DNA from 3 places in the Cryobacterium sp. Y62 genome. Region 1 is predicted to be linked to each of the others. Evidence: predicted binding sites of a transcription regulator. Region 1 holds the regulator's gene; each other region holds the start of a gene.
The links. The regulator HrcA, encoded in region 1, represses chaperone genes, less so after heat shock. The targets are predictions, from matches to a motif close to TTNGCACTCGNNNNNNNCGAGTGCNAA.

Region 1 (3,274 bases):
GGTCGCGAGACGCTCGACGCGCTCACCCGCGAACTCGAGCGCATCCTCTTGCAGAGCCGCATCCGCACCGGCATCCCGGTCGCGTCGTTATCTGCGGCCGGACGCCGCGAGGTCGCCGGCCTGATCGCCGATGAGCTTGTCAACGCCAAGGCAGCCCTCGCCGGGACCATTGAACTGACCCTGCGCGGACGACTGTTGGCCGACGCTGTGGTGCGTCGGCTGAGCGACTAGGACTGAGCTGAAGAGGCTGAGCTGAAGAAGTTCAGCTAAAGAACCTGATGGTCAGCGGGTAGGAATACCCCTGGCCGCGGTTGGCCGCAAGTGCGGCGAGGATCGAGAAGATGATGCCGAGCACCCAGGCCACAGGCACAATCAGGTAACCGATGAGGATCGCCGTTAACGCGGTCCCGACCACGTAGGCGATCGTCAGGGTGATCTGAAAGTTCAGAGCCGTCGCGCTGTGCGCCCGAATAAACGGCCCTCGATCGCGCAGCACGAGATAGCCGATGAGTGCGGGAACAAAGACAAAAAGGATGCCACCGACGTGAATCAGGGTCGCCCACATCTTCTCGTCGGTAGGGCTCATGGGCGAGGGCGGAACACTCTGCGCATAGGGGTTGTGCGGCGGGGTTGATTCATATGGGTTTGAGCGCGAATCGTTCTCAGACATGTGGTCTCCCGTTCCAGCGTGGTCGATTTGGTCGCGATGAACTGGCATTGGGTTGGCCACAGCATCCAGTGCAGAAGCACTGTCTGGGTTCGGACAACGTACAAGCCAGCCTTCTTTAGACTAACCGTCCGAGATGCGTATTGTCCCGGTCTGCTCGCTACTTGATCAGGCGAATCGCGAACGGATATTGGTAGTTCTGGCCGTCCTTGGCCTTCAGAAACAACATGATCGAAAAGATGGCTCCAGCCATTCAGAGCAGCCAGGTCAGTCCGATGAGCAGGCCGCCGATTCCGAAGGTGACGATCGCAAGGATGAACGAGACGATATTAATCGCGACGTATCCAATCACGAGGGTGATCTGAAAGTTGAGCGTCTCCTTCGCCTCGGTATTGGTGAAACGGCCGCGGTCCTTGAAGACCAGCCAAATGATCAGCGACGGCAGAAAGCTCAGGATGCCGCCGAGGTGCGCCAACGAGGCCCATTGCCGGTCGTCGACTTCCGAGAGTGGGGCCGCGGCTGCCGGGGTGCCGAACGGACTGCCCGTGCCGGGCTGCTGGCCATACGGCGGCTGCCCAACATTGGGGTCACGGTAGTTGGAATCGCCGGGAGGTTGTGCCTGTGGATCGCTCATGATTGTCCCTTTCGTTGAACGCCGGGGGCGCTGGTATCAGGAATTAAACGCTCGGTTCGCGATACTGGCAATGGGTGCGCTCAGCCGGAACACGGCCGGTCGCGATAGTATTAGCAGTCAGTGAATGCGAGTGCCAACGACGTGCGGGCAAACCTGCGTTCCGGCGCGCTCACCGGTGCGACGACCCGGAGCATCCGCTCAATTGACGCTGGACCGGAAAAAGAGGAAGGCGGGCGAAATGGTTTCCGACCGTGGGCTCGATGTGTTGCGCGTCATCGTGCAGGACTACGTCGCCTCCCGCGAACCCGTCGGCTCCAAATCCATCGTTGACCGGCATTCTTTCGGCGTCTCCGCCGCGACCATTCGCAACGACATGGCCCTGCTCGAAGAAGAAGAGTTGATTGCGGCGCCACACACCTCGTCGGGGCGCATCCCGACCGACAAGGGTTACCGGGTCTTCGTCGACCACCTCGCCGACCTGCGCCCGCTGACCCCGGCCCAGCGTCAGGCCATTGAAACCTTTTTGGGTCACTCCGCCGACCTCGACGAGGTGCTCGTGCGGAGCGTGCGTCTGCTCTCGCAACTCACCCACCAAGTCGCGCTCGTGCAATACCCCTCGCTGTCCCGCGCGAAGGTTCGGCACCTCGATTTCGTGCCGCTGACCGAGACGCGCATTCTGTCGGTGCTGATCACCGATTCCGGCGGGGTCGAGCAGCGGGTCATCGACCTGCCGCGGGCACTTGACGAGCAGACGCTCGGCGAATTGCGCGTCCGACTCAACGTCACGGTCGTTGGACTCGGCATGGCCGAGGCGAGCGCCGCACTCGCCGCGAATGTCTGGCCGGGATCGTCAGCGCTGCAGCCGATCGTCGACCTGCTCACGCGCACCGTCGCCGACCAGGTCGGAGCCAACCGTCAGGAGAAGCTCGTCATGGCCGGGGCTGCAAACCTGGTGCGCACCGAAGACGACTTCTCCGGCAGCATCTATCCGGTGCTCGAAGCCATCGAAGAACAGGTCGTGCTGCTGCGCCTGTTCGGCGAGATGGAGACCGACCAGCACGGCGTTTCGGTGAGTATCGGCCGCGAGAATGCCGCCTTCGGCCTGCCGGAAGCGAGCGTGCTGACCAGCGGGTACACCGCCAACGGCAATTTGGCCCGGCTCGGTGTGCTCGGGCCGACCCGCATGGACTATTCCAACAATATGGCGGCCGTGCGCGCCGTCGCCCGGTATCTCTCGCGCCTGCTCGACGAGACCTAAGCTCTGTGCCATTTCGAACAACCATCATCAGAAAATCAAGGAGAGCCACCTTTGGCTGACCATTACGAAGCGCTTGGCGTTGACCGCGACGCGACCACCGACCAAATCAAAAAGGCCTACCGGCGCCTCGCCCGCGAACTGCACCCCGACGTGAACCCCGGCGCCGAAGCATCCGAACGGTTCAAGAGCATCACGCACGCCTACGACGTGCTGAGCGACGCCAAGCAACGCCAGAAGTACGACCAGGGCGGCGGCCAGAACGGCGGCTTCGACGGGCAGAACTTCGGTAACTTCGGCGACATCTTCGAGACCTTCTTCGGGGGTGGCGGCAGCAGCAGCCGTGGCCCGCGCTCGCGCCGCGAACGCGGCCAGGACGCCCTCATTCGAGTCGACCTCGACCTCGATGAGGTCATCTTCGGCACGCACCGCGACCTTGAGGTAGACACCGCGATCGTCTGTGAGACCTGCAAGGGCTCCTGTAGTGCCCCGGGAACGTCCCCGATCACCTGCGACATCTGCCACGGCACCGGCAGCATCCAGCGCGCCGTACGCTCCCTGCTAGGCAACGTGATGACCTCGAGCCCGTGCGGTTCCTGCCGCGGCTATGGCACTATCATCGCCACGCCGTGCATAACCTGCTCCGGTCAGGGCCGCGTTCGCGCCCGCCGCACCGTTCCGGTCGACATCCCGGCCGGCGTTGACACCGGCTTGCGCC
Region 2 (3,274 bases), on a different contig from region 1:
TTCGCTCGCGCCGCTCGACTCCGAGCTGCGGGTCAAGGGAGTTACCGGCCTGCGCGTCGCCGATGCGTCGGTCATGCCGGTTCTCGTTACCGTAAACCCGAACATCACCACGATGATGATCGGCGAACGCTGTGCCGACCTGGTGAAGTCGGCCCGCAGCATCCGCTAAAACACGGAACAGACACAAAGGTGGGCGCGCCTCCCCAAGGACGCGCGCCCACCCACTGACCAAAGCACGACGTAAAAAGAGTGCGCGCCTCCCCAAGGACGCGCGCCCACCCACTGACCAAAGCACGACGTAAAAAGAGTGGGCGCCTCCCCAAGGAGGCGCCCACTCTTTTGTGGTGCTAGCTGGCGGGGACTTAGAAGTCCATGCCACCCGAGGGGTCGCCGGCCGGAGCCGAGTTCTTCTCGGGCTTGTCAGCAACGACGGCCTCGGTGGTGAGGAACAGTCCGGCAATCGACGCGGCGTTGAGCAGCGCGGAGCGGGTGACCTTCACCGGGTCATTGATACCGGCAGCGATCATGTCGACGTACTCGCCGGTGGCGGCATTAAGGCCCCATCCAACGGGCAGGTTGCGCACCTTATCGGCGACAACACCGGGCTCCATACCCGCGTTGAGAGCGATCTGCTTGAGCGGAGCATCGATGGCGACGCGCACGATGTTCGCGCCCGTTGCCTCGTCGCCGACGAGAGCGAGAACTGCCTGGCTCTCGAACGCGGTCTTGCCAGCCTGGATGAGTGCAACGCCACCACCGGCGACGATGCCCTCTTCAACGGCAGCCTTGGCGTTGCGCACTGCATCTTCGATGCGGTGCTTGCGCTCCTTGAGCTCAACCTCCGTTGCGGCTCCGGCCTTGATGACAGCAACGCCGCCAGCAAGCTTGGCGAGGCGCTCCTGGAGCTTCTCGCGGTCGTAGTCGCTGTCGGTGTTCTCGATCTCGGCGCGGATCTGCGAAACGCGACCGGCGATAGCTTCGACGTCGCCGGCACCCTCAACGATCGTGGTCTCGTCCTTGGTGATGACGACCTTGCGGGCGTTACCAAGCAGGTCGAGCGTGACGTTCTCGAGCTTGAGGCCAACCTCTTCCGAGATGACCTGTCCACCGGTGAGAATGGCGATGTCCTGCAGCTGAGCCTTGCGACGGTCCCCGAAGCCCGGCGCCTTGACGGCGACGGACTTGAAGATGCCACGGATCTTGTTCACAACGAGCGTGGCCAAGGCCTCGCCGTCGACGTCTTCCGCGATGATGAGGAGCTGCTTACCGGTCTGGATGACCTTGTCCACGATGGGGAGCAGGTCCTTGATGTTGGAGACCTTGGAGTTGACGATCAGGATGTAGGGGTCTTCGAAGACCGCTTCCTGACGGTCGGGGTCGGTGACGAAGTACGCCGACAGGAAGCCCTTGTCGAAGCGCATGCCCTCGGTGAGCTCGAGTTCGGTGCCGAAGGTGTTCGACTCCTCAACGGTGACAACACCTTCCTTGCCGACCTTGTCGATGGCCTCGGCAATGATCGCGCCAATTTCGGTGTCGCCGGCAGAGATGGAAGCCGTGGCCGCGATCTCTTCCTTGGTTTCGATTTCCTTGGCGCTGGCGATGAGCTCGGCAATGACAGCTGCCGTGGCCTTCTCGATGCCGCGCTTTAGGCTGATCGGATCGGCGCCGGCTGCGACGTTGCGCAGGCCTTCGCGAACCAGGGCCTGAGCGAGGACAGTGGCGGTGGTCGTTCCGTCGCCGGCTACGTCATCCGTCTTCTTGGCGACCTCTTTGACGAGCTCGGCACCGATCTTCTCGTACGGGTCGTCGAGTTCGATCTCCTTGGCGATGGACACACCGTCGTTGGTGATCGTGGGGGCGCCCCACTTCTTCTCCAGAACGACGTTGCGGCCGCGCGGGCCGAGGGTGACCTTGACGGTGTCGGCCAGAATGTTCAGGCCGCGCTCAAGCCCACGACGGGCCTCTTCATTGAATGCAATGATTTTTGCCATATGTGTAACTCGTCCCTCCCGGACGTTCCAAACGATGATGGGGTTAGCACTCAGATGACGAGAGTGCTAGATCGATTCTGGCACTCTGGGGTCGAGAGTGCAAGCGAGCATCCGGGGTGATGTCGGGCTGTCTGCAGCTGTCAGGGAACGAGATCGGCTGAGCCGGTACCGTTGGGCACCAACTGGAACCAGGTATTGCCCGGTGCCAGCCGAATTGTCACGCCGTTGCCGTCGATGAAGCGGATCGGTGAGGTCTGGGCATCCTTGCTCCAGGTGGCCGCTAGGGTCTTGCCACCGGACGAGATCGACGCTTCACCGGAGGCGATCAACTCGGTCTTGGGGATACTGTTGGAGACGGTCACATCGACCCGCAACACGACCACGTTGGTGGCCTTGAGTTGGGCACCCTCGGGGGTCAGGTCGGGCACACCGTCCTGAGCGCGCAGGTAGGCGGCCGCCTCGGCGTTCCAGGTCCAGCTGCGGGCGCTGGAGTTGGAGAACTGGGTGTTGATCACCGAAATCGGCGTGCCGTCCGTAGAAGCGGATGCCGCGGCGAGGGTGGCTGCGTAGGCGTACTGCTGGGCGGGCGGGGTGACGGAGGCATTGCGGTTGACGAATTCCGACGCGGCGAGGATCACGTTGTGCGGGGCCGACGTAGCGGAAGACCGCGAGAACAAGCCGGTCGTGTCATAGTCGAAGATGGCACTGATCTGGCCAGTCACGTTCATCGCGTCGACGAATCGCTGCTGGCCACCGGAATAGGCGACCAGACCGCCGAACGGCGCAATAATGTCAGGGTCCATCGGCCGGATCGACCGCACCGGGCCGAGCTGATCGGGAATACTCGACTGCCAGACCGCGACATAGCGGGTGATGCCGCCCTCGACCAGTTCTTCGAACACGAGGTCGGTGCGGTCGATGGCAACCTGCGGCCGGGCCGCAACGTGGTTGTCAATCTTGGCTGCCAGTGACGGGTGGGCCAACGAGCCGCCTTCGACGCTCTGCCCGGTCAGCGGTGCGATCTCGGTCGCCGCCGGGGCGACATAGTCAGAGGTCCAAGCCGTGCTGGTCGGTGCCGAGGAGGGGGTCGGGGTACTGCCGGTGCACGCGCTCAGGAGCAGTGCCGGTAATACGAGGGCGAGCAGCCCCGCGGCCTGAAGCGGTCGAGCGGTACGGGCCGTATTTTTCATAGTCACCGGTAAACACTAACGCCGCCCGTTGCAGCGGGCGGCGTTAGTGTGAAATGCGAGGCGGGTTAGGCCGGTCGAACCGATTCAGCCTGA
Region 3 (3,274 bases), on a different contig from region 1:
CCCTCGTTACGTCGATCCTCGCGATCTCGATCGTGGGCATCATCACTGGCCACATCGCCCTGAGCCAGATTAAGAAGACCGGCGAAAAGGGCCACGGCCTCGCCCTCGGTGGTCTGATTGTCGGCTACCTCGGCTTCGTCGTGGGGATCTTCATCCTCATCGGCTCGATCGCACTGCTCATCGCTGCCGCCAACGTCGGTGTGAGCCAGCCCTAACAGACTCACCCCGCGAAACGGTCGCTGGCCGGTTCGCAGCACGAGGACAGCAATGAGTACACCGCACCAGGATTCCGACACGCATCGGGACTACACCCGTGCCCCCGCGCCCCCGGGTAGCCAGCTCAGCTGGGAATCGACCGTCACTGCCCCCACCGAGTTCGTGCCGTACACCTACACCGAAGCAGAGGTGGCGCGCATCACTGGCCGTCGCCGCCTCTCCGTCGCCTCCGTCGTCTGCGGTCTCGTCGGGCTCGCGCTCGGCGTGCTCGGCGTGCTCGGCCTGCCGATCGCGCTCATCGCGCTTGTTCTCGCCCTGATCGCGCGCACTACCGAGCATCGGGCGCGAGCCCTCTGGGGCAGCGGCCTCGCGAGCGGCATTGTCGGGGTTCTGCTCGCGGTCGGCTGGCTCGTCTACATTAGCCACACGGTACTGCCCCTGCTATAGCCCAATCGCTAGCGCACACGCTCCACGAGCAGCGCGACGCGATGCCCGGCCACCCGGGTCAAGATCAGCGTCGCGACTTCCGGCCCCTTGAGCTTCAACCGAGTGCGCAGCGTCGCGGGATCAACGTCGACACCGCGCTTCTTGATCTCGAGCGTTCCGATGCGCCGCTCAAGCAGTGCCAGTCGCAGCTTCTTCTCGTCGAACGACAGCGTCTCGAGCACCCGAAAGGCGCTCGCGAACGGCGTCGGCACCAAAAGGTCGCTGGTCAGGTAGGCGATTCCCTCGCTCAGCATGCTGGCCTCCATCGAGCGGGCCAGGTCGCCGATCAGTCGCGCCCGAATGACCGCGCCGTCGGGTTCGTAGACGTAGTGGCCGAGCTCGCCCACCGGTACGTCTTCACTGTCGGCGCCAGCGGTCAGTTCCTGTACGCCATCCCGGGTCAAAAGCAGCGCCGAACGACGGATGCCCGGGCGCGCGAGAGCGCCGAACCACAGTCCCATCTCCACCAGCTGGCCGTCCACCGACACCCACTGGGCCTCCGCATCGACCGGAATCTGGTCGCGATCATGGCCGGGACCGAGCTTCATACCGAGCGGTTTCGTCGTCGCCAGCAGGTAGGCGAAGTCGAGCGAGGGGGAGTAGTCCTCGGAACGGGTCAGCCGCTTGGTGTTGCTGTGCCCGCTCGTGCGCCGGGCCGGGTCGAGCCAGACCGCGTCGAAATCGGCCAGGTCAACGTTCTCCGCATCGGCCTGTAACGCGGAAGCATTGGGGAACGGTGCCAGGTTGAAGCTCGCGACCGTCGCCGTGACCTCGTCGGCGTCGACGGCCACGACCGGCAGGTCCATCGCGGCGAGGGCCATCGCGTCGCCGCCGATGCCACAGCCGAGGTCCGCGACCCTCGGTGCGCGGCCGAGCGCTGCCGACAGTCCGGCGAATCGCCCGGCGTGCAGTGCTGCGACCCGTAACCGGGTCGCCTGCTCAAGACCGGCCTCGGTGAACAGCATCCGCTCGGCAAATTCTCCGAACTTGGTTACGGCCTTCGCCCGCAGTCGCGACTGGCTCAACACGGCCGACACGAGCCCGGGGGCATGCCCGGCCTTGCGCAGCTCGCTCACGAGCTTCAACACATCACCGTTTGCATCGTAGGGCGACAGGGAATCCAGCAGCCGTAAACTCGCGGGGGAAAGCAGCTCAACGAGCTCGGTTCGATCCATTCTGCAACGGTATCAAACGGCCTGATCTGGCACTCACGTTGCGCGAGTGCCAGCATCCCCTCTAAACTTCACTTGGCACTCTCGCTGTGAGTCTGCTAACCCAAGTCTTAGAAAGAGGTCAACCGTGTCGGTCTCCATCAAGCCGCTCGAGGATCGCATCGTCATCAAGCAGGTCGACGCAGAGCAGACCACCGCATCAGGTCTGGTCATTCCTGACACCGCAAAGGAAAAGCCCCAGGAGGGCGAAGTTGTTGCAGTCGGCCCCGGCCGCATTGACGACAACGGCAACCGCGTTCCCCTCGACATCGCCGTCGGCGACAAGGTCATCTACTCCAAGTACGGCGGAACCGAGGTCAAGTTCGGTGGCGATGACCTTCTGGTTCTCTCCGCTCGCGACGTGCTCGCTGTGGTCGTTCGCTAAGTAGGTTTCTTCACTACCTAGGTTTTAGACTGAAACTCCCGGATGGCTTCGCCATTCGGGAGTTTTTGTGCCTCCAGGGAGAATATTTATGAAGGATGCCGCTGCACGGGCCGACTCGACGGCTCGCGCGACCCACCGCACCGGTCTCATCTTCGGCGGCCTCGCATACGGCCTCTGGGGCCTGCTGCCCCTCTATTTTCTGCTGCTTATCCCCTCCGGCGCCTTCGAAATCGTAGCCTGGCGAGTTCTGTTTTCTCTCGTTTTCTGCGCCCTGATCATTACCGTCACCCGAACCTGGACCGTACTCGGGCATGCCCTGCGGCAGCCGCGCCTGGTCTGGACCATGGGCCTGGCCGGTGCGTTCATCTTCATCAACTGGCAGACCTACGTGATCGCCGCGACCACTGGGCACGTCGTTGAAGCGGCCCTTGGTTACTTCATCAACCCGATCGTCACCGTGCTGCTGGGCGTCTTCGTGCTGCGCGAACGGTTGCGCCGCTTGCAATGGGTGGCCATCGGCATCAGTTTTCTCGCCGTGATCGTGCTCGCGGTCGGCTACGGCTCACTGCCTTGGATCTCGCTCATTCTCGCGTTCTCCTTCGGGTTCTACGGGCTGATCAAGAAGCGGGTCGGCCCCAACGTCGATGCCGTCACCGGCCTCACCCTCGAAACGGCCTGGCTGGCCCCGGTCGCCATCATCCAGCTTCTGGTCGTCTCCAGCATGTCCGGCCTCACCTTTGGAACCGTGTCACCTTGGCACACGGTGGGACTGCTCGCGGCCGGGGTCATCACCGCTGTTCCCCTGCTGCTCTTCGCCGCAGCCGCCCGGCGCTTGCCGCTGACGGTGCTCGGGCTCATTCAATTCGTCGCGCCGGTCATTCAATTTCTCGTCGGTGTGGTCATTCTGAACGAGGCGATGCCGCTCGAACGCTGGGCCGGATTTGCCCTGGTCTGGGTCGCCTTGATCATCCTGATG

Region 2: a site for HrcA is predicted at 2,035-2,061, ahead of groL (chaperonin GroEL). Genes of this name have one in related genera too.
Region 3: a site for HrcA is predicted at 1,904-1,930, ahead of groES (co-chaperone GroES). Genes of this name have one in related genera too.

The regions. Positions count from the first base shown of each region.
Region 1 covers NZ_PJJK01000120.1:133,460-136,733, forward strand. The annotation lists gene hemW (radical SAM family heme chaperone HemW) at 1-231, shown strand, start outside; gene CXY71_RS19000 (DUF4870 domain-containing protein) at 263-670, opposite strand; gene CXY71_RS22240 (DUF4870 domain-containing protein) at 828-920, opposite strand; gene CXY71_RS19005 (DUF4870 domain-containing protein) at 921-1,301, opposite strand; gene hrcA (heat-inducible transcriptional repressor HrcA) at 1,540-2,559, shown strand; gene dnaJ (molecular chaperone DnaJ) at 2,611-3,274, shown strand, end outside.
Region 2 covers NZ_PJJK01000107.1:58,865-62,138, reverse strand. The annotation lists gene CXY71_RS10510 (GMC family oxidoreductase) at 1-169, shown strand, start outside; gene groL (chaperonin GroEL) at 363-1,991, opposite strand; gene CXY71_RS10500 (DUF3048 domain-containing protein) at 2,132-3,181, opposite strand; gene CXY71_RS10495 (cold-shock protein) at 3,247-3,274, opposite strand, start outside.
Region 3 covers NZ_PJJK01000114.1:72,726-75,999, forward strand. The annotation lists gene CXY71_RS13920 (DUF4190 domain-containing protein) at 1-215, shown strand, start outside; gene CXY71_RS13925 (hypothetical protein) at 268-663, shown strand; gene CXY71_RS13930 (class I SAM-dependent methyltransferase) at 672-1,877, opposite strand; gene groES (co-chaperone GroES) at 2,002-2,298, shown strand; gene rarD (EamA family transporter RarD) at 2,387-3,274, shown strand, end outside.